Regions from separate parts of the Wukongibacter baidiensis genome, predicted to be linked through region 1. Evidence: a T-box and tRNA genes for the amino acid it is inferred to sense, from the RefSeq annotation. Region 1 holds a T-box; the other holds one or more tRNA genes.

Region 1 (16,043 bases):
CTTAGTAAAATCAAAGGTGTAGGTTATTAAATCTAGCCTTTCATAGTGTTTTTGATAGATAACCTCTGGAATAGTGTTTAGCATTACAAAGGCTGCTATTACAATAGCAATCTGAATATACACACCTATCATCCCCATAGATGATATCAAAGGATCTAGAAATAGACTCTTACCCCATCTCACTAGATAAAAGAATATGAATATACTATAGGTTTTCCATAGGTAAACTGTAAAACCACTTTTAAAGTCTTCCATAGTAAATCTTCCGTAATTAATAATGTTCTCAATCAAATAGAGGTAGTTAGACACAATAGCACTTTGGAATATTGAAATTATTATACCTCCTAATATTCCTGCATAGGAAACTACTATTCCCATAATAGGCATTATGAACAAATATGCAATACCCACTAAGAATATTTTCCAGTTCTTAGCAGCTAATTTGAAGCTTTTCGTTATTATATTTTTGTTGGTTAGAACTATATCCTGAATAAGATTCAAGCCAATTCTCCTCTCTTTTATTTATATGTACACACCTTTACGACTTTATTAAGCGTATATCTATTATACTCCATGGTAGCTTCATATTTCAATTTTCATATATCTTGATCTACCAAAATCCTTGTTTTCAACTTCGTAATTAAACAAAATAGTTGTTTCTTCCTGTAAAGATTTTTGTGTAGGATCTATTATTAATTGTAATATATCATATTTAAAGGTTTCAAAATGAGTTTTATTTATAATCCTTTTTGCAGGAATTCCTGTAAACTTTGGTAAGTACCTTTCCAGATTTTCTTCTTCCTGTAGGAATTTATGGCATCTGTTTTTAAAATCCTCTAAGATAATGGTGTCAAAAATATCAGGTAAATTTCCTCTCTTATTTCTTAAATAGTCAAACTTTAACACTTCTCTAAATTCATCTTCTCTATCGAAATTATTGTGTCTATAGAACTTTAGTAAAACCCTATATAGTTCTTCTTTCTTATGGGATACATGATGGTATCCTAAGCTTTCCCAAAATTCATATAGAGATTCGAAAAATCTTGAAGGTCTCTCAAAATTATTTGCTATTATGAATTCAACACTAAAATCAAAATGATGAGAATTATAATATTCATCTACCATCTCTTCAATAAGCTTAAGTCTTAATATTTCTCCATATGTAATATAGTCGTTGCTCATCACTTCATAAGGAGATCTATCCTTATAGATATATCCGTATTTATCACTGTTGACTCTAACGCCAGAGCCCTTAAGAAGTTTTAAAAAGCCTAATTGAATTTTATTTGGTTTTAAGCTGTAAACATCATCAAAGGAGGCTAAAAAGGTTTTGTAATCCTCATAGGGTAGTCCAGCTATCAAATCTAAATGTAAATGTATATTATTATATGATGCTAATTTCTTTATTACATATTTAATTTTTTCAAAATCCATATTTCTTCTTATTTCTTTTAATGTCTTTTCATATGTACTTTGGACTCCTACTTCAAATTGGAAAAGCCCTCTTCTTGTATTTTTTAAGTAGTCTAATATTTCATCGTCTATTAAAGAGGCTGTTATTTCAAAATGAAAATTGATTCTCCCATTATCAATCTCTTCTATATATTTCATTATTTCTAAGCAATGATGCTTGTCTGCATTAAAGGTTCTATCTACAAACTTCACCTGCTTTACATCGGCATCAACAAACTTTTTCAGATCTTTTTTAATCCTCTCAATAGAGAAATATCTAACTCCTTGAAGTGTTGAAGAAAGGCAATATTGACAATTGAATGGGCATCCCCTAGAGCTTTCATAGTATATGATTCTGTTCTCAAGCTCTGCTAAATCTCCATATGGAAATGGTATATCATCTAGATTTTTTATTAGGGGTCTTTCATTATTCTTATAAGTATCATTTCCATCTCTAAATGCTAAACCTTCTATTTCTTTTATATTACCCTTTTTATTGACTAGAAAATCAAAAAGCTTTTCTGTAGTTACTTCGCCTTCACCAAATATTATATAATCAACATAATCATGCTCTTTCAATACGTCACTAGGATTATAGCTTACTTCCGGACCTCCTAAAAGAATCTTTACGTTTTTATTTACTTTCTTGAGATCTTTGGCTATCTCTAGGGTTTGATCTACGTTCCAAATGTAACACCCGAAACATACGACATCATAATTCTTCATGTATATCTCTCTCAAGATGTAGTCGAGGCCGTTGTTAACAGTATATTCTTCTATATGTATATCTGAAAATTTATCTTTTGTATAATTTCTCAAATATCTTAATGATAAAGATGAGTGTATAAACTTTGAGTTAAGTGTTGTTAAAAGTATTTTCATTAGTTCACTTCCTTGTTGGTTATCTTCTTAATGTATTGTTTTGAAAATCATTAATAATTATAACATAAGAGAGCAAAATATATACCATAGATAACCAATATTTATATCATATTATTCACTGGTTTCTTTTAGCTATTTTCTATAACCTGAAATATGCAAACACCGAAACTCATTGAAAACGTAATTTGATAATCTATAGTCGAGTCTGTCTATGGTGTGAGTTGCAATAAAAATATTGTATATTCTCTTTGGATATTTTATGTCTACTACTACAAGAGAGTGGGCAAATTCTTCATTTGCATCAAATCTAAGCTGAATTATATCGCCTAATTGTACGTCTTTGATATCTACTTCTGCCGCAATGGGTCCTGCCCCGCTACCTTTGTTTTTAGTCAAAAACCTATGAAGATATTTTACACTGGTCCAAGCCGGGGCTCTATTGTTAATGTGTTCAAAAAACCATCCATGTTTATCATAGTTCATAGGGCATCCTCCAGCATGTAAAGCCTGTGAAGCAAAATTTGTACAGTCTCCGCCCATTTCATCAAAATTAGTATACTTAGGATTCCTGTCTAGCGCCCACTTTCTTGCATAATTTACAGCACTTTGCCTATCATAATCATATATCATATTATTTCTCCTTTACCTTTTTGTAAAGTTATATGATAAAAATCAAGAATTATCCCTTATTACTTCCATCTTTTATGAAAAAGTTATGAATTTTATATGGTAAACCTTCATAATTATGTTATGATATTGTTAAACAATTCTTTATCATGGGAGGAATGCATATGGCCATAATGTCTTCTCGTCTAATTCGCCATCAAATATGTATAGAAGAATTGAGGGAATTAGGTGCAAAGGTAATTTCTATTCAAGGTATAATGTTTTATGTAAAATTCAAAATAAAAGACACAAAGATTTCTTATATGTACCATGTAAAAACTGACAATACATACTATCTAGAGAGAATCAAACCATACTTTATGTGCATCGGTGATTATCAATCTGAAGAGGATGTAATAGACATCATAAAGATTGATCTTGAGCAATTTAAAAACGCAATGAATAGTAAGAACTTTAATGAGTTCATTGATGTTGATAAGAGTATAACAAAACTCGTTAGATATTTTGAAGATCTTTATTTATATTATAATGTTTCAAAAGATGATTTAGGTACTATAAAGGATGAGGTTGGCGTTATCATCGATAAGATAATGGAAATAAAGGGTAGAAGTGAAAGAGTTTATCATAAGAAGGATCCGGAAAGTTTTAAATAATAAAGCAGTAGCTATATAGCTACTGCTTTATTTTTATCTACATTCTTTCAGGAGCTGCTACACCTATAAGCTTAAGTCCATTCTTAATAGTCTGCTTAGAAGCATGAACTAAAGCAAGTCTAGCTTTTTGTAGTTCTTTATCTTCAACTAAAATAGAATAGTCATGGTAAAACTTATTAAATGCCTGAGCAACATCGATTATATATCTCGTAACTACTGCCGGTTCATGTTTTCTTCCAGCATCTATAATCACTTCAGGGAATTTATTTAAGATTCTAATCAGATCCATAACTTCCTTTTCAGATAGTAATTTATAATCAACATCCTTTGTACATTCTAACTCTGACTTTCTAATAAGGCTTGAAGCTCTAGCATGGGTATATTGAACATATGGTCCTGACTCACCATCAAAGTTTAATGTCCTATCCCAAGAAAAAGTGTAATCTTTAATCCTGTTGTTTGATAATTCTTGGAATACAACAGCACCAATACCCACTTCCTTAGCAACCCTTTCTTTATCTTCTAGGTTAGGATTTTTGCTAGCAATAATCTCTTTAGTTCTTTCAACTGCCTTATTAAGTACATCTTCTAGGAATACTACTCTACCTTTTCTTGTAGACATAGTACCTTCTTCTAAGCTAATCATTCCAAATGGAACATGGATACAATCCTTTGCCCATTCGTGTCCCATTAACTCTATGATTTTTATCCATTGTTTAAAATGAAGGTTTTGCTGAGAACCAACTACATAGATGTTTTTATGGAAATCGTAATGATTCTTTCTATATATAGCAGCCGCTATATCCCTTGTGATATATAGAGTTGAACCATCCTTCTTTGTAATAAGTGCCGGAGGCATATTGTATGGTTCTAAATCAACAATCTCCGCACCCTGGGATTTTTGAAGAATGTCTTTTGATCTCATTTCTTCTAATACAGCAGGCATTTTATCTGAATAGAAACTCTCACCTGCATAGGAATCGAACTTGATTCCAAGCATATCGTAAACTCTATTAAATTCTAATAAACTTACATCTCTAATCCATTTCCAAAGCTCTGTAGCCTCTTCATCACTATCTTCTAATTTCTTAAACCACATTCTTGCTTCATCTTCAAGCTCTGGTTTATTTTCAGCTTCTTCATGGAATTTGATATAAAGCTTTAGAAGCTCAGGTATAGGATTTGACTTAATAACTTCCCTATCTCCCCAAGCATTGATAGCAACTATTAGTTTACCAAATTGAGTTCCATAGTCACCAAGATGGTTGATAGCTATTGTGTTATAACCTAAAAATTTAAATATGTTATTTATTGCACTTCCGATAACTGTAGTTCTAATATGTCCTATGTGGAAAGGCTTCGCTATATTTGGAGAAGAGAACTCTACAATTACATTCTTGTTTTGACCTAAATCAGAGGAACCAAACATTTCTCCTTTTTCAATAATTTCTTCGATAACAGTCTTAGCAAAAGTCATTTTGTCTATTGTAAAATTTACATATGCCCCCGCCGTATCAATCTTTTCAAATAGATTATTGTCTCCAATTGCTTCTACAACGTCCTGAGCTATTAGATTTGGAGCCTTTCTAAATACCTTTGCAAGCTTAAAACATGGAAATGCAAAGTCTCCCATATCAGAGTTAGGTGGTATCTCAATCATACTTTGTATTTCTTCAAGGTTTAACTCAGAAATTTTTTCATTTAAAATATCTGCAATTTCTTTCTTAAAATCTATCATTTTACTACCTCCTTTTAATCTTACACATTTATATAGAGATTCAAGTAAAACTATTAATTTATACATATCCAAAACGCCTAGAAACATCGAGTATTTGGATATTTATAAATTAAGTTTTGCTATGTGAACTCTATACAATAAAAAAAACTCGTCTCTTAATAAACTTAAGAGACGAGTTTAATACCCGCGTTACCACTCTTTTTGGTACTGTTATGTACCCTCTTTTCTTCCTGTTAATGGAGGAAATCCATTTAGCCTAGTTAATGGTTCAGCTAAAATCTCAAAGGTGCGCTTCAGCTCAAACTATATATCGGGCTTCCACCGTCCCCGACTCTCTCTAATATAAATAAAAGCTTACTCTCCTTTTCGTAGATCCTTAACAATATCTCATTTTGAACTATAATTTAACATATTTCTAATACTAAATCAAGTACTTTTTCATTTTTTAATCAGAATAATTATAAGGTAAGTTTTAAATTTTTATGAATACACTTGGTTAACCTTTTATTTCCTTAGTTTATCTGTTAAAATTATTATACCCATATTATCTACAGAAAATTTTGAAATGGAGGTACTTATAAAGATTTATGACTAGAAATAGAAAAATATATTTAACCTATATTATTACTGCTATCAATGTATTACTCTGTATCGTCATGTTTTTAATAGATAAATCCTTTAGTTTTAACGTAGAAACACTTTTAAAATTTGGTGCCAAATATAATCCATTAATCGCTACAGGTGAGTATTATAGACTGCTTACTTCTATGTTTTTACATTCAGATCTCACCCACCTTCTGTTTAATATGTATGCGCTAAATATATTTGGTAAGAATATTGAGCGTATATATGGAAAAGCGAAGTTTATTATTATCTATATAGTGGCTGGGCTATTTGGAGGATTGGGCAGCTTTATTTTCAGCGACTCTGTCTCAGTGGGTGCTTCCGGAGCAATCTTTGGTTTATTGGGTGCATACTTTTACCTCTATTTAAGCCATCCTGATGTATTTAAAGGTGGTTATCTTAAAAATTTACTTACTATATTAGGAGTAAACTTGCTATTTGGAATACTAGTTCCAAATATCGATAACTGGGCTCATATATGCGGTCTGATAGGTGGTTTTATAGTCAGTTGGTCCGTTGGTTTTAGAGGCGAAGGTATATTTTCCTCAAAAAAGGTACTGGCTCAATTATTAACTATTATACTGCTATTTACTTCTTTATTTGCGGGTATCCAACTTAATCAAAATAGCTGGAAATACAATCTCTTTCAAGGTGAAAAATACTTGGATCAAAGCAAACTTGATGAAGCTGAACAGGAATTTATCACTGGTATTTCCAGAAAAGATGATGTAGAACTTTTTTATTATAACCTAGGACGTATTAGCTTGATAAGGGGTGATCTGGACAAAGCTAAAGATTATTTTGAAAGAGCTGTGGAGATAAATCCTGAATTTATTGAAGCTATCGGGATTTTAAACGAAATAAACAAAATAAAGCAGTAGCCTTGGGCTACTGCTTTATTTTGCTTGTTTTCTATTTATCCGGGAACAATCCTTCTAAGAAATACATCGGCTCAGAAGTCTTCACTCCATTATATTTCTCTAAAGGTTTTCCTTCTACAAATATTTGTGCAGTCTCATTGCCAGGGATTGCTACAATTGAATTGATTATACTACCTACAGTTAACATTGCATCATTACCTGACATTTTCTTTTCTATAAATTCCTTTGATAGATTTACTATAACATTCTTATCTTTTCTTTCAACAGATAGAATCTTAGTTCCTTCTGGAACCGGACTTATAATATCACCCTGTGGTTCAAAGCTTATTAATTGCTCTACTATAAACTGCTCCATCGATTTATCCTTAAGTTTCTCATCATTAATATTTATAGAAAATATTTCATCGTATAGGAATGGCTTATCTTTATATCTTAAATATAGGATATACTCTACTTCCTTTGAAGCTTCCTCTTGCTTTTTAGAATCGTCGCCTTTCTCAGTCTGCTCTTCACCTGTCTGAGCCGCTTGCTCAAGATCCACTTCATCGGTTACCTCTTTCTTTTTACACCCTGTAGCCATAGTAAATACTAATGTAACTAAAAGTAAATATGCTATTATTTTTTTCATTTGTTTTACCCCCTCAGAAAGATTAAAAATTTTTATCCTAGACAGCAGCTTTATAATTTATTACATTTTAAAGTTGCATGTCTTTATAGTTTTCTTCACTAAATACTTTTACATCGTTTTGCTCAAGCAATGCCACAGTTACTCCCTTACCAGCTTTAAGCTTTCCCTGGAACTTGCCATCATAGATCTTAGTACTACCGCAAGAAGGACTTCGTTCCTTTAAAATAGCCATACTTGCATTATAAAGCTTCGCAATTTTCAAGGTTTCCTTTGCACCTTTAACAAACTGGCAGGTAACATCCATCCCTTGATTATCTAATACCCTAGCTCCATTTTCTAAAACAGCATTTCCATCCTCCCCTGATATTTCACTGGGGTTCCTTGGAGTTTGTAGACCTCCAAGCTGTTCAGGACATACCATGACAAACTCTTTATCCTTTAGAAAATCGAGTAGCTCCTTATTAGCAGTATTTCCTCCATCATATCTGCAATCTAATCCAAGTAGACATGCACTAACTAGTATCATATACTTCTCCCCTCACAGTAGCAACTAACACAATACTCTAACTTTTCTTCTTATTCTATTTCAAATCTACAATTGTTACACCAGAACCACCTTCACCATATACACCTTCTCTAAAGGTTTTAACATGGGAATGTTTTCTCAAAAACTCCTTGATTCCCTTTCGGAGAGCTCCTGTACCTTTACCATGAATAATTGTAATCTGCTGTAGATTTGAAAGATATGCATCATCTAAATACTTGTCAATCTCAATTAGTGATTCCTCAATATTCTTCCCTCTTAAGTCAATTTCATTTCTAATGGTCTGGGTTTTTGATTTCATTATGGAACCTATACTAGTCTTCTTTATATCTTTTTTCGTATCTTTTAATAGTCTTAAATTTGAAATATTCACATTGATCTTCATTATCCCAACCTGAACTGATACTTCACCATTTTGATTAGGCTTAGATAAAACAGTTCCCTCTTGGTTCAGATTTAAAACCTTTACCATGTCTCCACTTTTAACACTCTTTGGAGGCTTTGAGTCGGAAAGCTCTTCAGCAAAATTCACTGGTTCATGAAGGGCATCTATGCTTCCCTTCATTTTTTTTCTAAGTTCTTCTATTTTTTTGTTTCTCTCTTTACCAACATCCTTTGATATACCTCTTAGTTCCTTGATAATTTCATCTGCTTCTCTTTTCGTTTCCTTCAATAACGTTCGTGCTTCCTCTTTAGCTTCTCTTATCTCTCTATCTTTTTGATCCTTCAGCTTTTGATATTTCTTTTCATAATCATTCTTTAGTTTCTGAACCTCTAATCTCAATCTAATAGCTTCGTCTCTTTCCATCTCGGCAGTTTTTCTATTAGACTCGATTGAGGAAATTATCTCCTCAAATTCAATATCTTCATTGGTGATAAATTCCTTAGATTTATTTATAATCTCTTCACTCAATCCAAGTCTTCTAGATATTTCTAGGGCATTGGACTTACCAGGTACACCAATGAGTAACCTATAGGTAGGGCTTAATGTCTCAACGTCAAACTCAACCGACGCGTTTTCAACCCCTTCATTTGCTAAGGCAAACTGTTTCAATTCACTATAATGGGTCGTTGCTATAGTCTTTACCCCTCTATCATACAGATGAGTCAAAATAGCCATAGCTAGGGCAGCCCCTTCAGTAGGGTCTGTCCCTGATCCCAATTCATCAAGAATAACTAAATCTCGATCTGAAGCATCCTTTAATATCTCTACAATATTTGTCATGTGGGAAGAGAATGTGCTTAGGCTCTGCTCAATACTCTGCTCGTCGCCTATATCTGCATAGACTTGATTAAAGATTGAAATTTCTGTCCCATAATCAGCAGGTATATGCAAACCAGACTGAGTCATCAACACCATAAGACCTACAGTTTTCAAAGTAACTGTTTTACCACCTGTATTTGGTCCCGTGATAAGTAAGGTGTTAAATTTGTCTCCCAACCATATATTAGTTGGAACAACTTCCTTTACATCAATTAATGGATGTCTTCCATTTTTTATCCTAACGTAACCATTGTCGTTAAGTCTTGGCTCCATGGCCTTCATATCAATGGAAAGCTTAGCTTTAGCGAAAATAAAATCAAGCTTTGCAAGTATATCTTGGTTAATTTTAATATTTTCAGCTACTTCTCCAACTTGGGCAGAAATTTCCCTAAGAATCCTTTCAATTTCAGCCTTTTCCTTTAGCTTGAGTTCCTTTAGCTCATTGTTCATTTCTACTATAGCCATAGGTTCTATAAAGAGTGTAGCTCCACTTGATGACTGATCATGTACAAGTCCAGGAACATCTCTCTTGTTCTCTGCCTTTACAGGAACAACAAATCTATCTTGTCTTATGGTAATAATGGCATCCTGTAGAAATTTTTGTGTTCTGGAAGAATTTATTATTGAGTTCAATTTATTTCTAATAGAAGAATTTTTATTTTCAATTTGTCTTCTAATGCTCTTAAGGGTATGACTAGCATTGTCGGATATTTCATCGGCGCTAATAATAGCCTCCTCAATTCGCTCCTCAATATTTTTATATGTACTAATGTTAGATATTAGGCTTTGAAGTGGAGTAAATTCTTCTGAATCTGAAGCCTTTATAAAGTTTTTCAGAATCCTTGCAGTTCGTAGTGTATCCCCTACTTCTAAAAGCTGGCCTGGATATAGATATGATCCAATTTCAGCAACCTTTAGATATCTTCCTAGGTCATAGATAGGACCAAATGGTATCCTACCTTTTTGGATTAATATACTCACTGCTTCTGAGGTCTCTGATAATCTATCTTTTACCTCGTCCACATTATTTATTGGCTTTAACTCATCTATAAGATCTTTGCCAAGCCACGAAGTAGCTAAGTTTTTCAATTTTTCCTTTATCTTTGTATATTCTAGAACCCTAATGCTGCGTTCATTCATTTCCATTCTCCTTATACCTATAATCTATTACATGACGCCTCTTGAAAAATGTCCTTTGGTATAGTCTCCATTATCCTTATACCTACTAATAATTTCAAAAGCATCCTTCGAGAGACCCTTTTCACCTTTTAAAATTCTATCCAGAGTTTTACAATAAGCCTTTACTATACTTATTATTTCACTTTTATCTTCATTTGTAAACTGTAATCTCATATTTTTGACATTTTTTGGTACAATTTTCTCCATATTTTCCAGTAAAAACAACTTTTTAGAATTAAGTATATGTGTTCTACAGCCATTATCCCTTTGAATCGGGAAAACAATACCATATCTATCTTTAAGACCATATCTCTTATTGGAGCATAGACTACAGTTCTTATTATTCCCATTATCTGAAACAGCCTTTACAGGACAATATTCCGTTATCATCATAGGGAGATGTCCATATGCAATAATCTCCAGACCATTAATTTTAGAGACGAAATCGCTTATTTGGCTGTAATTTAGTTCTGGTGATAGAGTAATATCTGAAACATTTAATTCTCTCAGTTTCTGGGCAGCTAAACTGTTAAATATGTTGAATGAAAAATCAGTATGTATCTTTATATCCTCATCCATAAACATATTTAGCTGACCATGGTTAGATACTAATAGATGTCCACTTTCAATAATCACATCTCTTTTTTCTTTTATAACCTCTAATTCTCCATCGTATGTGATTCTATTCAAGGCAGGAATTAATTGTTTCTTTGCTTTACTTCCCATACTTAAGGCCTTTTCAAGATCATAGATGTTTGAATAATATATAGTGTGTATATCTGTTGATAGCACTGCATTAAGCTGTTCCATATTATTTACATATGCAGTTAGTGAGGTGTTATCTTCCTTTTCTTTGTTTATTATGTAGTCTAGCTTCATTGGCCTAAAATCAGTTTGTGGACGATTATTCATGTTGCTTCTCAGTTTATTTAAGCTTTCTATTGCCTCACGTCTAATATTATTCACTTCACTAATGGGTACTGTCACATTTGCATCAATATCGATTTCAATTTCTTCAAGTTTGTAGGCTGTATTCCCAAGCTTCTTTAATTGCTTTTCAAGCCTTTCTGCACTAAGGGGTTTATTAATCGCCTTTTCAACCTTAACGGTTCCTTTTTTAGTTATGTAGTTGTCGTTATCCCAAATATACAGCTCTAATTCGTCATCCAACTTACATTTTACAGCTCCAGAGATAGGGATTTTTTTCCCCTCAGATTTATAAGTTTCAGAAGCTTTACTGAGTAGTTCTACATCGGCTGTTTTGAAAACTTTGTCACCTTTAATTGCTTCTCCATTAAACTCTATCTCAATAGTATCCCTTTCAAAGGATTCTTCCACAAGTTTATTATTTCTAAACATTTTCTTGACTCTAATGCCTTTATTCTCTATCCTTTTATTTCTTACCTCAACCCCATCTCCTTTTCGGAGTACATCTGTAAGTTTTATCTTTAGCCTTCTTTTTCTCTTATCAAATTCCGCTACTTGCCCTATCTCTAAGCCTCTATTTCCTGGCTTTTCAAATCCCATTAGTTCTTTACCTTTTTCCCCTAACACATGACCCTTGGTGAAGTTTCGATTAAAGATTTGCATCAGCTCTTTTTTTGTATCTCCATCAATCTTTATATATCCCTTTTCATAATACATGTCAATAGCTTTCCTATAGGCACCTACAACAACTGCAACATATTCTGGCCTTTTCATCCTACCTTCAATCTTTAGGGATTCTACTCCAATTCTTAAAAGCTTGTCTAAATTTTCTATTGTATTTAAATCCTTGGGACTAAGTATATAGTTTCCATCTGAACTATCTATCTCTTTTTCGGTTTCTAAATCTACTAATTTATATGGTAGCCTACAGGGCTGAGCACATCTACCTCTATTACCACTTCTTCCACCAATCAAACTACTCATCAAACATTGCCCAGAGTAGCAAATACATAGAGCTCCGTGGACAAAAACCTCTATCTCCATATCGCTGTTCTCTTTTATATTCTTAATGCTATCTATACCCATTTCCCTAGCTAAAACAGTTCTTTTAATACCAAGGTCCTTTAGCAAGTTGATTCCCTCAAGGTTATGTATAGTCATCTGAGTACTTGCATGAACTTCAAAATCAGGGAAACTCTCCCTTATATATTTCAAAACTCCTAAATCCTGTATAATCACAGCATCAACATCTAAATTGTATAATAAGTTTATATACTCCATAAAGTCCTTAAGTTCTTCGTCGGCCACTATTGTATTTACGGTGACATATACCTTAACGTCTCTTATATGACAGTACTCTACTGCTTCTTTTAGTTTTTCTTCATCAAAATTGTTTGCATATTGCCTAGCTCCAAATTTTTTACCACCTAAATAGACTGCATCTGCTCCATTTTGTACAGCAGCAATTAAAGCCTCATAACTTCCAACAGGCGCTAAAAGTTCTACCTTTTTCACCTTATCACTCCTAAAATTTATAGTTAACCCAAATTATTCATGAAAAATTCGGATTAGTGGTTTAGTACACAACAAAAAAGTAGTAATATTATTATATCACTACTCATATAACATATTTCACTTATTAATATTTTTTGCAATAGGTACTTTAATCATTATCAAAGGCTTCTATAAACTCCTGAAGCTCTTTTTTAGTTTGAACTAATTTTACTTCACTTTGAACTAGCTTGTCTTTAAGGTCTTCATTAATTTTTTCAGCTTTTTTCAATTTATTATCCTTAACATTCAATTCATAACTCAGCTGATTCACTACTTCTTTCAATTCACTGTAGCTTGTCTCTATATTAACGAAGCTTTCTTTCATCTTCTCATACTCATTTAGTAAGTTTTCATAGTCCTTTTCCTTCTTTTCTATTTCCACTGTCGATGAGGCTAAAAGTTCTTTGGCCTTTTCCAACTCATCAACGGGTCTTTCTCGCTCACTCTTAAAACTGTTATACTCATCTAAAAGTTTAAAATATTCGTCACCAATATTAATCGAAGTTAGAACAGCTATCATAGCTGTACTGAATTTCTTATTTTTATCAGCTATTTCATTCATTTTATCATCTACATAGTTAGAAACTCTCTGCATGAATTCCCTTGGCTCTTCACCAACTATTGTATATTCTTGTCCTAAAATTTTTACTATGACTCTATTTTTATCTGTCATCTACTATACAACCCCTTTAGATTAAACAAATCTACTAAATAACTACTTCTATATCTGCTTAATTTTTCCTTCTAGAACTTTTAATTAAGATATGAGTATTCTGCTCCATTTTCAACTTAGTTTTTTTATCCAAACATCACTCTATAGTAATTTTTAAGTAAGTTTCATAATTGTATTTACATCATTGGATTCTTATAATCTATTTCATCTTATTTTCATAAGCACGTTGACTACAAGCTAGTATAGCTTATAAATATATTTTACCACACTTTTAGTCTAAAAGATTTGAAATATTGCATAAACCCGTATTATTCATAAAAAATTAAAAACTTTGCTACGCCCTTTCTAATTTCCTAGGAATAATGCGGGTTAAAGATAAAAGTAGGGCTGTCTCATAAAATAATTTTATGAGTACAACCCTAGGATGTTTCAGATCAAACTATTTTTATCTCAATTCTGCACTTAACTTCTGACTTAGCTCTTCTAGCATTTTGTCAAATACTTTATTTACTTCTTCATCTGTTAGAGTTCTATCCTTAGCTCTAAATGTTAAAGAGTAAGCCATACTTTTATTTCCTTCAGAAATCTGTTTACCTCTATATACATCAAATAGTGTACATGTCTCTAGAATGTCTCCACCATTATTATTTATAATATCTTCTATTTCCTTTGAGTATATCTCTTCTTTAACAATAAGAGCCATATCTCTAGAAGTTGAAGGGTATTTAGGTAGAGGTTTATATATCGTATCTATTCTTGTTATCTGAAGAAGAATGTTGAAATCTATATCAGCTACATATACTCTGTTGCTAAACCCATAATTCTCTAGTATATCAGGGTGTACTTCTCCTATAGTTCCAAGTATATGGTTTCCGTAAACAATGTTTCCACATCTTCCAGGATGGAATAGCGAATGATTTTTTTCAGGCTCCATAACACACTTTTCTATTCCTAGTTTATTTAAAAGCTCCCATACAATAGCTTTTATACTAAAGAAATCTATATCTTCCCCATACATTCCTAGAGTCAATACCTTCTTCTCGATAGGTAGCGATGTTACAGGGATCTCACGTGGAATAAATGTGTTACCTAACTCAAATGCCAATGCCTCAGATACATTTCTCTTATAGTTTCTTGCAAGAACATCAAGCATATTAGGAACCAAGGTTGTTCTCATTATACTGTACTCTTCACCCAAAGGATTAAGTAACTTTATATTTCTTCTTAAGAAGCTATCTTCTGGAGTATTTATCAAATCCAAACTCTTCGGACTAACGAAAGAGTATGTAGTTATTTCATTAAGTCCTAAAGAATTTAGTGCACCCTTTGTATAGTCTTCAATTACTTGTGCATTTGTCTTAGCTCCCCATGTTGCTCCCTTAGGAAGTGTTGCTTCTATAACGTTATAGCCATATATTCTGGCAACCTCTTCAACAATGTCAATTTCCTTTAATAGATCTTGTCTGTAAGTTGGAATGCCTACTAATAGCTTTTCTTCTTTCTTCTCCACAGAAAGCTCTAATCTTCTAAGAATATCACTAATTTCCTCTGAGCTCAGCTTAGTTCCTAAAAGACTGTTTATTCTTTCAGGTCTTACTTCGATAGACCATCCTTCTAGTTTATCATCATATATGTCGATTTTACCCTTTACAACCTTACCAGCACCTAGCTCTTCTATAAGCTGGCATGCTCTATCGGCAGCTGCTTCAGCAACATTTGGATCTATTCCCTTTTCAAATCTTGCAGAAGCCTCTGTTCTAAGTCCTATCTTTCTTGAAGAAGTCCTTATATTCTTTTTGTTGAAGTGAGCGGCCTCTATAAATATCGTCTTAGTATTATCCGATATTTCAGTGTCTTCTCCACCCATTATTCCTGCAATACCTATAGTATCCTTTGCATCGGCTATTACAAGAACCTCTTCATCAAGCTTTCTTTCTGCTCCATCTAAAGTAGTGGTCACTTCATCCTTCTTAGCTCTTCTAGCTATTATTTTTCCACCTGTCAGTGTGTTTAAATCATATGCATGTAGTGGCTGACCATATTCAAGCATAACAAAGTTTGTTATATCAACAATATTACTAATAGGTCTAACTCCAGCCTTCATAAGTCTAAGTTGAAGCCAAGTTGGTGATGGCTCAATCTTTATATCCTTTACAACTCTACCAACAAATCTTCTACACAGGTCTTTATCTTCAACTTCTGCACTAATGTAATCATTTATATCTTCTACTTCTTCTTTGATGTTTATTTCTGGATACTTCGTAGCCAAGTCAAAGGTAGCTGATGTCTCTCTAGCCATACCCAACATACTTAAACAATCGGGTCTGTTAGGAGTGATCTCAAATTCAATTACATGATCATTAAGACCTAATGCTTCTTCTATGCCTTCTCCAAGTGTATATTCACCATTAAGTATT
Region 2 (16,043 bases), 2.8 Mb from region 1:
AAAAGAATGCAGAAGCGTTCATTATTTTAGCAAAATTTATTTTACATTTAAGCTAGCATGACTACATAGAGGTTCCAATGAAAACTTTAATTTATACACATCAAAAATCCTCAGAAGCATTGGATATTTTGATATGTATAAACTAAGTTTCACTAAGAACTCTCTACAGAAGGAAAGGGGACAGTATATGAGTATTATTGTAGTAAAGAAAAAAAGAATAATATGGATTATAATATTAATATCAGCATTTATAACTGGACTATTCTGTATAGACAAATACAATAAAGCATCTAAGGCAGCATCCCTTCCTACCCTAAGAAAGGTAATAATCATTGACCCTGGCCATGGTGGAATAGATGGAGGCATGGTTGGCAAATCCACAGGAGTACATGAGAGCAAAGTAAATCTGGAAATTGCTCTTAGGCTAAGAAAATATCTAGAAGAAAGTGGAAGCCTAGTATTAATGACAAGGGATGAAGATGTAGGACTGTATACTGATGGTGGGACTGTTAGAAAGAAAAAGAATGAAGACCTCAGAAATAGAAAAAGGCTTTTTGATGAGAGTAATGCAGACATGGTTATAAGTATACATTCTAATAGCTTTCAAGAAACTAAATATTATGGGGCCCAATCCTTCTATAATCCCAGGTGTGAAAGAAGTAAGCTGATAGCCGAGCTTGCTCAAGAAGAACTCATAAGGGTATTAGATAATGGAAATACTAGAAAGGCAAAAGCAAAAAAGGATGTTTACATACTAAAAAATGTAAAGGTACCTACTGTAATTATAGAGTGTGGATTTTTATCAAATGCCAAGGAAGAAAGGTTGCTTCAAGATCCAAACTATCAAGAAAAAATTGCTTGGAGCATCTATGTAGGAATATTAAAATATTTTCATAAACTAAATGTTTAGATAGTAACCAACTAAAGATAAAAGATCAAGGAGGTTTCTTATGGGAAAAATTTTAGCTGGATATTTGATGCCACACCCTCCAATTATTCTGAGGGAGATAGGGAAAGGTAAGGAAAAGGAGATTCAAAGTACTATTGATGGGATGGAGGAAGTAGCAAGGAACATTAAAGAAAAAATGCCAAAGACTATAATACTTATCACACCCCATGGACCCGTTTTTAGTGATGCTATAGCTATATCTATTAAAAGCCAGCTTGAAGGAAACATGGCTGGCTTTGGAGCCGAGCAGGTCAAAATAGTAAAGGACAATGATCTAGAGTTAGCTAATAGAATAATTAAGTATGCAAATAAGATGGATATACCATGTGCAATGGTAGACGATGAATTTGCAAAAGAATATAATATATCAACTGAGCTCGATCATGGAACCATGGTGCCACTATACTTTGTGGATAAAGAGTATATACACTATAGACTTATCCACATTACATATGGATTACTTCCAAATGAAGATTTATATAGTTTTGGGAAATCTATTCAAGAAGCAGTTGAAGAAGGAGAAGAAAATGTAGTTGTAATAGCAAGTGGAGACCTATCCCATAAGCTTAAAGAGGATGGACCCTATGGATATAATTCTGCAGGACCGGAGTATGATAATCTAATCATAAACTTAATAGAAAACTTAGAGGTAGAAAAGATAATAGATATAGATAGAAGCCTATGTGAAGAAGCAGGAGAATGTGGGATGAGGTCCATAGACATAATGCTAGGATCTTGTGATGGGTATAAAATATCCTCAGAGGTTATTTCATATGAAGGGCCATTTGGTGTTGGATATGGAGTTGCGAAGCTTGAAATGCAGAATAGAGATAGGGATAGACAACTATTAGATAAACTGTATAAGACGCGAAAAGATAAAATAGCAGAAATAAGAAGAGGAGAAGATGAATACGTTAAACTGGCAAGAGAAAGCCTAGAGCACTATATAAAGAGTGGCAATGTGATTAATACCCCAAAAGAAATATCTGAGGAGCTAATTAATGATAAAAAAGGCGTCTTTGTTTCACTAAAGAAAGATGGTACACTCAGGGGTTGTATTGGCACGATAAAAGCTACAACGGAGAATATAGCTAGAGAAATAATTGAAAACGCAATAAAGGCTGGAACCGAAGATCCTAGATTCTTTCCCGTTGAAGAGGAAGAGCTTGAGTATTTAACTTATTCAGTAGATGTATTAATGAGTCCAGAACCAATTAAATCATTTGACGATTTGGATGTAAATAAATATGGAATCATTGTTAGTCTAAATGAACGTAGAGGACTACTGTTACCAAATCTAGAAGGAGTAGATACGGTAGAAGAACAAGTAAGAATAGCCCTTGGAAAAGCAGGAATAGCAGCTAATGAAGGTTATAATATTCAACGATTTGAGGTAATAAGACATAAATAGTGACTATGGTGTAGGGCTGTGAATTACTAATGGAACTGTGGATAACTTGTGGACAAAAAATGAACGGTTTTAGTGAAATGAAGTATACAACGAGGTTATAGAGGTTATTATTTATCCACAAAGTTATCCAGAGGCTAGTTTATTTTTTTAGCTGAATATGTGGACAAGCAAGATAATTTAAATAGAAAAAAGCAAAATATAATAAATATAGTATATCCCAATATAAAGACATACTATATATAAGTATAAATACTAACAAAGTAATTCAGATAAAATTGTGGAAATCTAGTTAATGTAGTATACAAAGACATTGTTGAAAGTTGTATGTTATTAGCATAGGAATGAGAACCTGTTGGAGGAAAAATTTATGGTGGATAAATTTATTAAAGAAGCTCAGTTTTATGAAAAGCATAGTAATGGAAGAGTGAAGTGTTTCCTCTGTCCCCATGGATGTGAGATATACGAAGGTAAGGTGGGGAAATGTAGAGTTAGAAAAAATTTAGGTGGAAAGCTAGTGACATTAAATTATGGCAAAATAACAGCTAGTGGTTTAGATCCAATAGAAAAAAAGCCATTGTATCATTTTCATCCAGGAAAAAAGATACTTTCCATAGGAAGCTTTGGATGCAATTTGAAGTGCAGTTTTTGCCAGAATTATAGTATCGCTCATGAAATGCCTGAATATATTCAAACTACACATGAGAGGATAGCAGAAATTTCAGAGGAACAAAAAGAAAATATTGGAGTGGCCTATACCTATAATGAACCATCCATATGGTACGAGTTCATATTAGAGACTAGTAAACGTGTAAGGGAACAAGGAAAAAAGAATGTAATTGTATCAAATGGATATATAAACAGAGAGCCTCTATTGAAATTAACTCAATTTATAGATGCGATGAATATCGATTTAAAAGCATTTTCAAATGGATTTTACAATGATATATGTAAGGGGGTGCAAAGTCCAGTTTTAGAAACTATCCAGGCGGCTAAGGAGTATTGCCATGTGGAGATAACAACTCTATTAATCGAAGGACTAAACACAGATAGAGAGGAAATAACAGAACTATGTAAGTGGATTGCTTCTATAGACAAAAACATACCCCTGCATTTATCAAGATATTATCCGAGATATAAAATGAAAATAGCCCCAACTGGAGTTGAGACTATTATTAACCTTCATCAGATAGCGAAAAAATATTTGAATTATGTATATATAGGTAACATAAATGGAATTGATAATAATACATATTGCCCAAGTTGTAATGCATTAATAGTATCAAGAGACTTTGAAGTAAATATAGAAAACTTAAAAGATAGAGCCTGTGGAAATTGCGGTAAGGTAATTGAAATTATTTTCTAGAAAGTTTTTTATGATGCATTTTTGCATTTTCTAACTGGACAAAGTGTCCCTTAAGACCGTTGAACTCTTTAAATAAAGTTTTTTCACATTTTGGACAATATTCATGGTATTTAGATAAAATCAATGCACCACATCGCTTGCACTCAATATTTACAGACTCAGCTTCAATTTCAATAAGCCGACCTTCTTTAACAAATTTTTTTATTATTTGATGATCAACTCCAGTATATTCTGCGACTTCAAAGGCAGTAGCTAAAGGATTTTCTCTTAGATACTCCCTGATCTTATCAAAAATTTTCTCATAAACTTCATAACAGACCTCACAATAATCCCTTATAGTATTATCAGGGATCATTTTATTACACCTCAAACATTCCTTCATAAGTATCACCCGCATTTTTTTATTTGAAATTTATTAAACTTGAAACTTGTTTATCTTTATATGAACTCTAGATACATAGTTTTTATCTTACTAATATTATACAGAAAAAAAGAAGATAAAACAGTAGTTCTAAAGAACTACATATACAAAAACTACAATATATAGTTTGGTGAGTAGAATTAACTACTATATTTACCACAATATATACAATTCTTTACAAAGATTAACATATTTAAGAAGACCGTCAGAAAGATATGTAGAGAAACTATGATATACCTCAGGTTGATAACCCCTAACTTGATGTAACATTGGACAAGTTTTAGGAATATATTAGAAACAAAATTGTTAATGATAATCAATATCAAAAAAAGAGGGGTTGAACTTATGTGTGGTATAACTGGATGGATAAATAATAAAAGGGATATAAGTGATAGGATAAATATTATTGAGAATATGACAAATAGCCTAAGTAATAGGGGACCCGATAGCTCGGGTATATATAAAGCAAAAAATGCCTTATTGGGTCATAGAAGACTTACTATAGTTGATCCTGAGGGTGGTATGCAACCAATGACAAGAAAGATAGAAGATAGGGAATATACTATAGTTTATAATGGAGAATTGTACAATACAGATGAAGTTAGAAATGAACTACAGGAAAAAGGATATAAATTTAGATCATATTCAGATACCGAAGTTCTTTTAATGTCTTATATAGCCTGGGGGGAAAAATGCTTAAATAAAATAAACGGAATATTTGCTTTCTGTATATGGGATGAAAGAAATAGAAAAGCCTTTTTAGCTCGAGATCCCCTTGGGGTGAAGCCTTTATTTTATGTTCAGAAGGAGGACTCATTAATATTTGCCTCAGAAATAAAGACAATATTAAAACATCCCCAGGTAAAACCAATAGTTGACCAAATAGGACTTCTAGAAATATTTGGACTAGGGCCAGCGAGATCATTAGGAAGCGGTGTATTTAAAGAAATTAAAGAAATACCTCCAGCCCATAGGATAGTATATGATTACAGGGGACTAGAAAAGAGGAAGTATTGGGAGCTAGAAGCCAAACCACATCTAGAGGATTTAGATACTACGACAGAGCATGTGAGGGAGCTTGTAGTTGATGCAATCGAAAGGCAGCTAGTATCAGATGTTCCTGTTTGTACTTTTCTATCGGGTGGATTGGATTCAAGCGCAATATCGGTAGTAGCGGCAGAAGCCTTTAAGAGGCAGGGGAAAGAAAACCTAAATACTTTTTCAATTAACTATGAAGATAATGACAAGTATTTTATAGCTAATGAATTTCAGCCAGATTCTGATGAATACTGGGTTGAAAGAGTAGTCGATTATATAGGAAGTAACCACCAGAATATTACTATAAATAATATTGATCTTGCAGATTCTCTGAAAAGAGCAGTTCAAGCTAGGGATTTACCGGGAATGGCAGATATCGACTCTTCACTTTATCTATTTTGTAAAGAAGTAAGAAAAAAAGCTACAGTGGCTCTTTCTGGTGAATGCGCCGATGAAATATTTGGAGGATATCCATGGTACACAAGGGAAGAGGATATAGAAACAAATACATTTCCTTGGTCAAGGTATATAAATGAGAGGAAGAGCATATTAACAAAGGACTTAAAGAATCTACCCCTAGAAGAATACGTGGAGTCAAAATATCATGATACACTTAGCAGAGTTCCAAAGCTTAAGGGTGAATCAATGGCCGATGAAAGAATGAGAGAATTGTTCTATTTAAATATCAAGTGGTTCATGGTAACATTGTTAAATAGAAAAGATCGTATGAGTATGTCAAATAGCCTTGAGGTAAGAGTACCCTATGCTGATTATAGGATTGTTGAATATGCCTATAACATACCTAGGAACTTTAAATTATGTGATGGGAGAGAGAAAGGATTATTAAGAAGAGCATTAAAAGGAATCTTACCTGATGATGTTATTTATAGGAAAAAGAGCCCTTACCCTAAAACCCATCATCCACAATATACTAAAGAAGTTCAAATGAGAATGAGACAAATTCTAGAAGATAAAACGTCTCCGATTTTACAATTGATTGACATAAAAGAAGTGATGAATATTGTAAATACAGGGGGAAAAGCCTTTAAAAAACCTTGGTTTGGGCAATTAATGACAGGACCACAGTTGATAGCTTATCTGATTCAATTAGATATCTGGATGAGAGAGTATGATGTAGTAATAGAGCAATAAGGGCTAACCTTGGATATATAAATATATATAAATATATATATATTTATATACTTATATATGAAGGATTATAGAAACTTTTGAAGAATAATATAATGTTGATGGGGCTGTCTCACAAAACCATCTTTGAGACACCCCAGGAGATTTTTTAGTGACTAGACCATAGATGAAAGGAAGGGCATATATGCTGAAGAACTTGAAAATATCGAAAAAGATGACTGTAAGCTTTGCAACCATAATACTCATTACATGCTTAGTTAGTTTATATGCAATTAATGGTATGAATCAGCTACAAAACTTGACCATTGATATGTATGAACAGCCTTTTACAGTCACAAAGGCTGTGAATGAAGCAGATATAAATATATTAAAGATTATGAATGAGATGAAAAGTGTTAGCACTGTAGAGAAACTGCAGATTCATCATCATGTGAAAAAAATTGAGAAATATGATGAAATAGTACATAAGAAATTTGAAATAATTCAAAACAACTTTACTGGGGACCCTGAAGTTGTAGAAAAGGCATATAATGCATATAAGGAATGGAAGCCAATTAGGGATGAAATTGTTAAGCTCGCTAAGGAAGGTAATCAAATCGAAGCAGTACTTGTAGAAAAGGGTACTGGAACATATCAGGTTGGACTTATAAATAGTTGTATGAATATACTGGTTGAAGATGCAAACGAGTTAGCGGATAATTTTTACAATAGGGCTATGGAAGATAGCAAGCGCTATATTACTAATATCATCATTATATTAGCAGGAGCTTTTATTTTGGCCTTTATAATTGCATATCTTATGACAAAGGGTATAACAAGACCAATGACATATATAACTAAGACGTTGAATAAAATTTTATCTAACGAAGATAATAAAATAGATTTAACTCAAAATATTGATACTAAAACAAAGGATGAAATAGGCGATCTAGGGAATGATGTAAACTGGTTCGTTATGAAGATAAAAGATTTAGTATCAGAGGTCTCAAAAAATTCAAGTATTTTATCACGATCATCTAATGAAATTGCACTTATAATGGAGCAAACTAACCAAGGGATAGAGAATATAGCAAAAGAGATAAATGAAATATCCTGTGGGCTCCAGAGCAATGCCAGTTCTGTAGATGAGTCTGTAAATGGTATTGATGAGATGAATGATAGTGCACAAATCATATCCAATGAATCAGAAAATGCCTTCAATAATAGTAAAAATGTATTAGAGTCTGCTAGACTTGGTGGAGAGAATATAAATGAAGCAGTGACATATATAAATAAGGTGAAAACTTCTTCTGAGAACACTAATAGAATTATAGGAGAGCTGAAAATTTCATCGGAAGAAATCGGAGAAATAGTACACTTTATTACAGCTATAGCAGAACAGACTAATCTTCTTGCTTTGAATGCAGCCATAGAAGCAGCTAGGGCTGGAGAACATGGAAAGGGATTTGCAGTAGTTGCAGAGGAAGTTAGAAAACTGGCAGAGAGCAGTAAGGAATCGACGAATAAGATTAGATTGCTGATTGATGAAATTCAAGATAAGGTAGGAAAAGCAGACTCTACTATGAAGGAAGGACAGTCACTTGTTGACACCACAGTACAAAAAGGTATGGAAGTAAATAAGCAGTTTAAAAATATATTTACATCAATAGAAAATATGACTGAAGAGATAGAAAGAATCTTAAACCTATCTAAAAAGCAAAGAGGAATAACTTCAGTTATGAAAAGTACAATGAATGATATTTCTAAAAATACATCTAGCAATGTTAGTGGAGCACAGCAAATTAATGCTGTTCTTCAGGAGCAAGTAGGTTCCCTAGAAGAAGTTGGAGCAAGTATAGAAGAATTAAACAATATGGCAACCTTGTTAAAGGAACAAACAGATAGATTCAAAATTATATAAATTACTACATACACTCCAATTATTATCTTTGTTCTATGCATATCACCATATTAACCCCGCATATAAATATATATGAGGAGGGCTTAGGTTGAAAAATTCAATACTATGGATCGGGATATGTATAGTTTGCTTAATAATATTGATGGTTATAGAACGGTGGATTTAATATATAGACTATATACATATATGACATAAGACTAATTCAGATAGTTATTAAAAAGAGGATGAGAAGTCATCCTCTTTTTATATTTAAATACCCTAGGAGATTAAATTCTTCAACTATATATCTATATCTATACTTTTAGACTAAATTTTTTTTAATTACATTATTTTTCCGTCTTGACAAATAGAAAAACAGGTAGTAAAATAATACAAGTAGTCAGCCGTTACGGGTTTGAAATAAATAGGAAAAAGAATTTATTTCAAAAAAACAGTTGACATGATGAAGCAAATATGATAATATATATCTTGTCGCTGAAAAAAACAGCGAAACATTCCAGAGTAGCTCAATGGTGGAGCAACCGGCTGTTAACCGGTAGGCTGTGAGTTCGAATCTCACCTCTGGAGCCAATAAGTGCCGGGGTGGCGGAACTGGCAGACGCACAGGACTTAAAATCCTGCGGTCCTTAAAGACCGTACCGGTTCGATTCCGGTCCCCGGCACCATAAAAAAATATATATAATTATCGACGCGGGGTGGAGCAGTTGGTAGCTCGTCGGGCTCATAACCCGGAGGTCGCAGGTTCAAGTCCTGTCCCCGCAACCATTTTGGCCCCTTGGTCAAGCGGTTAAGACACCGCCCTTTCACGGCGGTAACAGGGGTTCGAGTCCCCTAGGGGTCACCAATTTTAGCTTCTAGTTATTAGAAGCTGATTTGGGCGCATAGCTCAGCTGGGAGAGCACCTGCCTTACAAGCAGGGGGTCACAGGTTCAAGTCCTGTTGCGCCCACCATTAATAATTTGCAAAACACGCTTACGGCGTTTTGAAACACAACTTTATGGTCCAGTAGTTCAGTTGGCTAGAACGCTAGCCTGTCACGCTAGAGGTCGAGGGTTCGAGTCCCTTCTGGATCGCCATTTATGCTGGTGTAGCTCAATTGGCAGAGCAGCTGACTTGTAATCAGCAGGTTGCGGGTTCGAGTCCCATCACCAGCTCCATCACAAATATGGAGGGATGCCCGAGTGGCTAAAGGGGGCGGACTGTAAATCCGTTGACTGAGTCTACACTGGTTCGAATCCAGTTCCCTCCACCATTTTGAAAAAAACTTTAATATGCGGGTATGGCGGAATTGGCAGACGCGCTAGACTTAGGATCTAGTGTCTTGTACGTGGGGGTTCAAGTCCCTCTACCCGCACCAATATGCGGTAGTGGCTCAGTGGTAGAGCATCGCCTTGCCAAGGCGAGGGTCGAGGGTTCAAATCCCTTCTACCGCTCCAATTTAATATCTATGCGGGTGTAGCTCAGTGGTAGAGCCCCGGCCTTCCAAGCCGGTTGCGAGGGTTCGATCCCCTTCACCCGCTCCAATGTATGTGTGCCCATAGCTCAGCTGGATAGAGCAACGGCCTTCTAAGCCGTGTGTCCGGGGTTCGAATCCCTGTGGGCACGCCATATATGACCCATTAGCTCAGTCGGTAGAGCACCTGACTTTTAATCAGGGTGTCCCGCGTTCGAGTCGCGGATGGGTCACCAGTTTTAATTATCTGTTAAGATAAATAAAAGGTAAGTACTATTTTGATGATTGATTACGGAGAGGTGTCCGAGTGGTTTAAGGAGCTGGTCTTGAAAACCAGTGACTCCGCAAGGGGCCGTGGGTTCGAATCCCACCTTCTCCGCCAAAATAAGGGCCTTTAGCTCAGTTGGTCAGAGCGTCCGGCTCATAACCGGCAGGTCCGGGGTTCGAATCCCTGAAGGCCCACCATACAATACAATCTATATCTTAATTCGGGGTGTAGCGCAGTTTGGTAGCGCATCTGGTTTGGGACCAGAGGGTCGCGGGTTCAAATCCTGCCACCCCGACCATTATTATGGGCTTATAGCTCAGCTGGTTAGAGCGCACGCCTGATAAGCGTGAGGTCGGTGGTTCAAGTCCACTTAAGCCCACCAAGGTAATATCTTAAAAAAAACTAACATGCCCAGATAGCTCAGTCGGTAGAGCAGGGGACTGAAAATCCCCGTGTCGGTGGTTCGATTCCGCCTCTGGGCACCATGAAATTACTATTTAAGTTTCATTTATAAGATGGTAATGGAGTCGCTGGAAACAGCGGCGAAAAAAATGTCGAAAAAAGTGTTGACAAGATAAAAAAGATTTGCTATAATGGTTCTTGTCGCTAAAACGACAGAAAAAACTTTGGACATTGAAAACTAAACAGTGTAAGGAATTAAACCTTAGTTTGATATAATTCAAGCTAAAGAAGTAATAAACGCCAGATTTTTTTTAAGAGTTTGATCCTGGCTCAGGATGAACGCTGGCGGCGTGCTTAACACATGCAAGTCGAGCGAGAAGGTTATGACTGATTCTTCGGATGAAGGATTAACTGGAAAGCGGCGGACGGGTGAGTAACGCGTGGGTAACCTGCCTTGTACAGAGGGATAGCCACTGGAAACGGTGATTAATACCTCATAAAACTATAGCGTCGCATGGCGCATTAGTCAAAACTCAGGTGGTACAAGATGGACCCGCGTCTGATTAGCTAGTTGGTGGGGTAAAGGCCTACCAAGGCGACGATCAGTAGCCGACCTGAGAGGGTGATCGGCCACACTGGAACTGAGACACGGTCCAGACTCCTACGGGAGGCAGCAGTGGGGAATATTGCACAATGGGCGAAAGCCTGATGCAGCAACGCCGCGTGAGTGAAGAAGGCTTTCGGGTCGTAAAACTCTGTCCTAAGGGAAGAATAATGACGGTACCTTAGGAGGAAGCCCCGGCTAACTACGTGCCAGCAGCCGCGGTAATACGTAGGGGGCAAGCGTTATCCGGAATCACTGGGCGTAAAGGGTGCGTAGGCGGCCAAATAAGCCAGAGGTGAAAGGCTACGGCTCAACCGTAGTAAGCCTTTGGAACTGTATGGCTTGAGTGCAGGAGAGGAGAGTGGAATTCCTAGTGTAGCGGTGAAATGCGTAGATATTAGGAGGAACACCAGTGGCGAAGGCGACTCTCTGGACTGCAACTGACGCTGAGGCACGAAAGCGTGGGGAGCGAACAGGATTAGATACCCTGGTAGTCCACGCCGTAAACGATGAGTGCTAGGTGTCGGGGGTTCACACCCTCGGTGCCGGAGTTAACGCATTAAGCACTCCGCCTGGGGAGTACGGTCGCAAGACTGAAACTCAAAGGAATTGACGGGGACCCGCACAAGTAGCGGAGCATGTGGTTTAATTCGAAGCAACGCGAAGAACCTTACCAGGACTTGACATCCCTGTGACCGGTACTTAATCGTACCTTTCCCTTCGGGGACAGAGGAGACAGGTGGTGCATGGTTGTCGTCAGCTCGTGTCGTGAGATGTTGGGTTAAGTCCCGCAACGAGCGCAACCCTTGTCTTTAGTTGCCAGCAGGTTAAGCTGGGCACTCTAGAGAGACTGCCGGTGACAAACCGGAGGAAGGTGGGGATGACGTCAAATCATCATGCCCCTTATGTTCTGGGCTACACACGTGCTACAATGGCTGGTACAACGGGAAGCGAATGAGTAATCTGGAGCGAATCCCAAAAAGCCAGTCCCAGTTCGGATTGTGGGCTGCAACTCGCCCACATGAAGTTGGAGTTACTAGTAATCGCGGATCAGAATGTCGCGGTGAATGCGTTCCCGGGTCTTGTACACACCGCCCGTCACACCATGGGAGTTGGGGGCACCCGAAGTCAGCTATCTAACTTTTTAAGAGGAAGCTGCCGAAGGTGAAATCAATGACTGGGGTGAAGTCGTAACAAGGTAGCCGTATCGGAAGGTGCGGCTGGATCACCTCCTTTCTAAGGAGAAAACCTTACACTGTTTAGTTTTGAATGTCTAAGGACATTCAATTTAAATATACAACAAAATTATGGGGGCGTAGCTCAGTTGGGAGAGCACCTGCCTTGCAAGCAGGGGGTCAGGAGTTCAAATCTCCTCGTCTCCACCATGAATGTTTGAATGCTATTAAGTTAAAGCACTCAAACATAATTTTGTTCTTTGAAAACTGAACAATGGAGAGAAACAGAATTGCTATAAAAGCAATTTCACTGAGTTAATTTAACTTTTGTAAAAAGGTTTTATTGACTAATATAATGGTCAAGTTATTAAGGGCATAGGGTGAATGCCTTGGCACCAGGAGCCGACGAAGGACGTGGTAAGCTGCGATAAGTCTCGGGTAGCTGCAAGCAAGCTTTGATCCGGGAATTTCCGAATGGGGAAACCCATCTAAGTAAACCTTAGATACCTTCTGCTGAATACATAGGCAGTTGGAGGCAACCAGGGGAACTGAAACATCTAAGTACCCTGAGGAAGAGAAAGAAAAATCGATTCCCTCAGTAGCGGCGAGCGAAAGGGGAAGAGCCCAAACCTAGAGCTACGGCTTTAGGGGTTGTGGATAGAGCCATAAAGAGGAAGGTATTCTAACCGAAGAGGTCTGGAAAGGCCCACCGCAGAAGGTGAAAGTCCTGTAGGTGAAAGAAGAAGATCCTTGGCACTACTCCAGAGTACCACGAGGCACGTGAAACCTTGTGGGAAGCTGGGAGGACCACCTCCCAAGGCTAAATACTACCTGGTGACCGATAGAGGATAGTACCGTGAGGGAAAGGTGAAAAGAACCCCGGGAGGGGAGTGAAATAGAACCTGAAACCCTATGTCTACAAGCAGTGGAAGTTCTTTATATGAACGACCATGTACTTTTTGTAGAACGGGCCAACGAGTTACGGTATGCAGCAAGGTTAAGGACCTTTGGTCTGGAGCCGCAGCGAAAGCGAGTCTTAACTGGGCGAATTTAGTTGCATGCCGTAGACCCGAAACCGGGTGACCTATCCATGGGCAGGATGAAGCGAAAGTAAAATTTCGTGGAGGTCCGAACCGTTTAGCGTTGAAAAGCTATCGGATGACCTGTGGATAGCGGAGAAATTCCAATCGAACTCGGAGATAGCTGGTTCTCCCCGAAATAGCTTTAGGGCTAGCCTCAGATTTAGAGAAACGGAGGTAGAGCACTGAATGGCCTAGGGGGCTTCACCGCCTACCGAAGCCTATCAAACTCCGAATGCCGTATTCTTTTATCTGGGAGTCAGACTGCGGGTGATAAGATTCGTAGTCGAGAGGGAAACAGCCCAGACCATCAGCTAAGGTCCCTAAATACAGATTAAGTGGGAAAGGATGTGGAGCTGCTTAGACAACTAGGATGTTGGCTTAGAAGCAGCCACTCATTTAAAGAGTGCGTAATAGCTCACTAGTCGAGTGGCTCTGCGCCGAAAATTACCGGGGCTCAAATCTGTTACCGAAGCTATGGCTTGCCGTATGGCAGGGGTAGGGGAGCATTGTATATCGGCTGAAGCTGTACCGTAAGGAGCAGTGGACTTTATACAAGAGAGAATGTTGGCATAAGTAGCGAGAGGTAGGTGAGAATCCTACCCGCCGAAAACCTAAGGTTTCCTGAGGAAGGCTCGTCCGCTCAGGGTAAGTCGGGACCTAAGCCGAGGACGAAAGTCGTAGGCGATGGACAACAGGTGAAGATTCCTGTACCACCACTTTATCGTTTGAGGAATGGAGGGACGCAGGAGGATAGGCAAAGCCCACGGTTGGTTGAGTGGGTTCAAGCCCGTAGGGAGCAGAGATAGGCAAATCCGTCTTTGCAATCCTGAAAGGTGATGAGGAGCGAAAAATAAGTAGCGAACTTGCTGATTCCACACTGACAAGAAAAGCTTCTACCGAGATAAAAGGTGCCCGTACCGTAAACCGACACAGGTAGGTGAGGAGAGAATCCTAAGGCGAGCGAGATAACTACTGTTAAGGAACTCGGCAAAATGACCCCGTAACTTAGGGAGAAGGGGTGCCACGTTAGGGTGAATAGCCCGAGGTGGCCGCAGAGAATAGGCCCAAGCGACTGTTTAGCAAAAACACAGGTCTCTGCTAAATCGAAAGATGATGTATAGGGGCTGACGCCTGCCCGGTGCTGGAAGGTTAAGGGAAGTGGTTAGCGTATGCGAAGCTGTGAACCGAAGCCCCAGTAAACGGCGGCCGTAACTATAACGGTCCTAAGGTAGCGAAATTCCTTGTCGGGTAAGTTCCGACCCGCACGAAAGGCGTAACGATTTGGGCACTGTCTCAACAGTAGGCTCGGTGAAATTGTAGTACCGGTAAAGATGCCGGTTACCCGCAGCAGGACGGAAAGACCCCGTGGAGCTTTACTGTAGCTTGGCACTGGATTTTGGTATTGCATGTACAGGATAGGTGGGAGACTTAGAAGCATGGACGCCAGTTTGTGCGGAGTCGTTGTTGGGATACCACTCTTGTAATACTGAAGTTCTAACCAGAGACCGTGATCCGGTCTTGGGACACTGTCAGGTGGGCAGTTTGACTGGGGCGGTCGCCTCCCAAAAAGTAACGGAGGCGCCCAAAGGTTCCCTCAGCGCGGTTGGAAATCGCGCGAAGAGTGCAAAGGCAGAAGGGAGCTTGATTGCGAGACATACAGGTCGAGCAAGGACGAAAGTCGGGCTTAGTGATCCGGTGGTTCCGAGTGGAAGGGCCATCGCTCAACGGATAAAAGCTACCCCGGGGATAACAGGCTTATCTCCCCCAAGAGTCCACATCGACGGGGAGGTTTGGCACCTCGATGTCGGCTCGTCTCATCCTGGGGCTGTAGTAGGTCCCAAGGGTTGGGCTGTTCGCCCATTAAAGAGGCACGCGAGCTGGGTTCAGAACGTCGTGAGACAGTTCGGTCCCTATCCGCTGTGGGCGCAGGAAATTTGAGAGGAGCTGTCCTTAGTACGAGAGGACCGGGATGGACGTACCTCTGGTGCATCAGTTGTTCCGCCAGGAGCACCGCTGAGTAGCTATGTACGGAAGGGATAAGCGCTGAAGGCATCTAAGCGCGAAGCCCACCTTAAGATAAGATTTCCCATCCATTTATGGATTAAGACCCCAGAAAGACTATCTGGTTGATAGGCCTAAGGTGTAAGGGCAGTAATGTCTTTAGCTGATAGGTACTAATAGGTCGAGGACTTGACCATACTTTCCATTGTTCAGTTTTGAGAGAATAAAATCTTTTATTATCTCTAACTTAAAATTAAATTAATGATATTTATTCGCTTAAAAGCGAAAAATCTGGTGACAATAGCGAAGAGGATACACCTGTTCCCATATCGAACACAGAAGTTAAGCTCTTCAGCGCTGATGGTACTTGGCGGGCAGCCGCCTGGGAGAGTAAGTCGTTGCCAGTTTGTAATTAAAATCAGAAGAAAAAATTCTTCTGATTTTTTTATTTTTTGAAAAAAATATAAACGAAAACTTAAAAGACAATTTTTATGTTATTTAAATAACGTAAGAATTGTCTTATTCTATATATTTGAGCAAATTTCTAGGCTGATAAGGAAGACTTTATTAGGAAAATAAATTTTGTATAAAAATCAACAAAAAAAGTTGGAATATTTTCGTTTTTTTGCATATATATAGAGAAGTGAAAAATTTTAGAAATAGGATGAAACTTAATATATGGCAAATTCTTTAAAAATATGAGAACAGAGAAATGAATTAAGATTCTAAAACATTAAGATAAAAGGAGGCGCTTAAATCATGAAGGAAAAAATCATTGACTATTTGTCAGTGAGCTCTTTTGATATACATATATTTCATCAAGGAAA

Evidence for each region. The T-box of region 1 lies ahead of argS (arginine--tRNA ligase). A T-box ahead of a tRNA ligase gene usually reads a tRNA of that ligase, here a tRNA-Arg.
Region 2: it encodes a tRNA-Arg, which carries the amino acid that the T-box ahead of argS (arginine--tRNA ligase) is inferred to sense. The anticodon was not compared.

The regions. Positions count from the first base shown of each region.
Region 1 is NZ_CP138202.1:5,653,038-5,669,080, reverse strand. It holds gene R9X47_RS25620 (hypothetical protein) at 1-501, opposite strand, end outside; gene R9X47_RS25615 (B12-binding domain-containing radical SAM protein) at 583-2,334, opposite strand; gene R9X47_RS25610 (amidase domain-containing protein) at 2,467-2,964, opposite strand; gene R9X47_RS25605 (hypothetical protein) at 3,126-3,614, shown strand; gene argS (arginine--tRNA ligase) at 3,652-5,349, opposite strand; T-box leader at 5,517-5,731, opposite strand; gene R9X47_RS25595 (rhomboid family intramembrane serine protease) at 5,940-6,857, shown strand; gene R9X47_RS25590 (GerMN domain-containing protein) at 6,889-7,485, opposite strand; gene R9X47_RS25585 (DUF523 domain-containing protein) at 7,553-8,011, opposite strand; gene R9X47_RS25580 (endonuclease MutS2) at 8,067-10,433, opposite strand; gene R9X47_RS25575 (DUF3656 domain-containing U32 family peptidase) at 10,461-12,914, opposite strand; gene zapA (cell division protein ZapA) at 13,063-13,626, opposite strand; gene pheT (phenylalanine--tRNA ligase subunit beta) at 14,072-16,043, opposite strand, start outside.
Region 2 is NZ_CP138202.1:2,830,140-2,846,182, reverse strand. It holds gene cwlD (N-acetylmuramoyl-L-alanine amidase CwlD) at 188-910, shown strand; gene amrA (AmmeMemoRadiSam system protein A) at 951-2,360, shown strand; gene amrS (AmmeMemoRadiSam system radical SAM enzyme) at 2,728-3,723, shown strand; gene R9X47_RS12890 (hypothetical protein) at 3,713-4,105, opposite strand; gene asnB (asparagine synthase (glutamine-hydrolyzing)) at 4,490-6,334, shown strand; gene R9X47_RS12880 (methyl-accepting chemotaxis protein) at 6,516-8,231, shown strand; tRNA gene R9X47_RS12875 (tRNA-Asn) at 8,727-8,801, shown strand; tRNA gene R9X47_RS12870 (tRNA-Leu) at 8,808-8,896, shown strand; tRNA gene R9X47_RS12865 (tRNA-Met) at 8,921-8,996, shown strand; tRNA gene R9X47_RS12860 (tRNA-Glu) at 9,001-9,075, shown strand; tRNA gene R9X47_RS12855 (tRNA-Val) at 9,107-9,182, shown strand; tRNA gene R9X47_RS12850 (tRNA-Asp) at 9,231-9,307, shown strand; tRNA gene R9X47_RS12845 (tRNA-Thr) at 9,313-9,388, shown strand; tRNA gene R9X47_RS12840 (tRNA-Tyr) at 9,399-9,483, shown strand; tRNA gene R9X47_RS12835 (tRNA-Leu) at 9,505-9,588, shown strand; tRNA gene R9X47_RS12830 (tRNA-Gly) at 9,593-9,667, shown strand; tRNA gene R9X47_RS12825 (tRNA-Gly) at 9,681-9,754, shown strand; tRNA gene R9X47_RS12820 (tRNA-Arg) at 9,763-9,839, shown strand; tRNA gene R9X47_RS12815 (tRNA-Lys) at 9,845-9,920, shown strand; tRNA gene R9X47_RS12810 (tRNA-Ser) at 9,978-10,066, shown strand; tRNA gene R9X47_RS12805 (tRNA-Ile) at 10,073-10,149, shown strand; tRNA gene R9X47_RS12800 (tRNA-Pro) at 10,174-10,250, shown strand; tRNA gene R9X47_RS12795 (tRNA-Ile) at 10,258-10,334, shown strand; tRNA gene R9X47_RS12790 (tRNA-Phe) at 10,362-10,437, shown strand; rRNA gene R9X47_RS12785 (16S ribosomal RNA) at 10,662-12,194, shown strand; tRNA gene R9X47_RS12780 (tRNA-Ala) at 12,268-12,343, shown strand; rRNA gene R9X47_RS12775 (23S ribosomal RNA) at 12,491-15,413, shown strand; rRNA gene rrf (5S ribosomal RNA) at 15,507-15,623, shown strand; gene glgB (1,4-alpha-glucan branching protein GlgB) at 15,976-16,043, shown strand, end outside.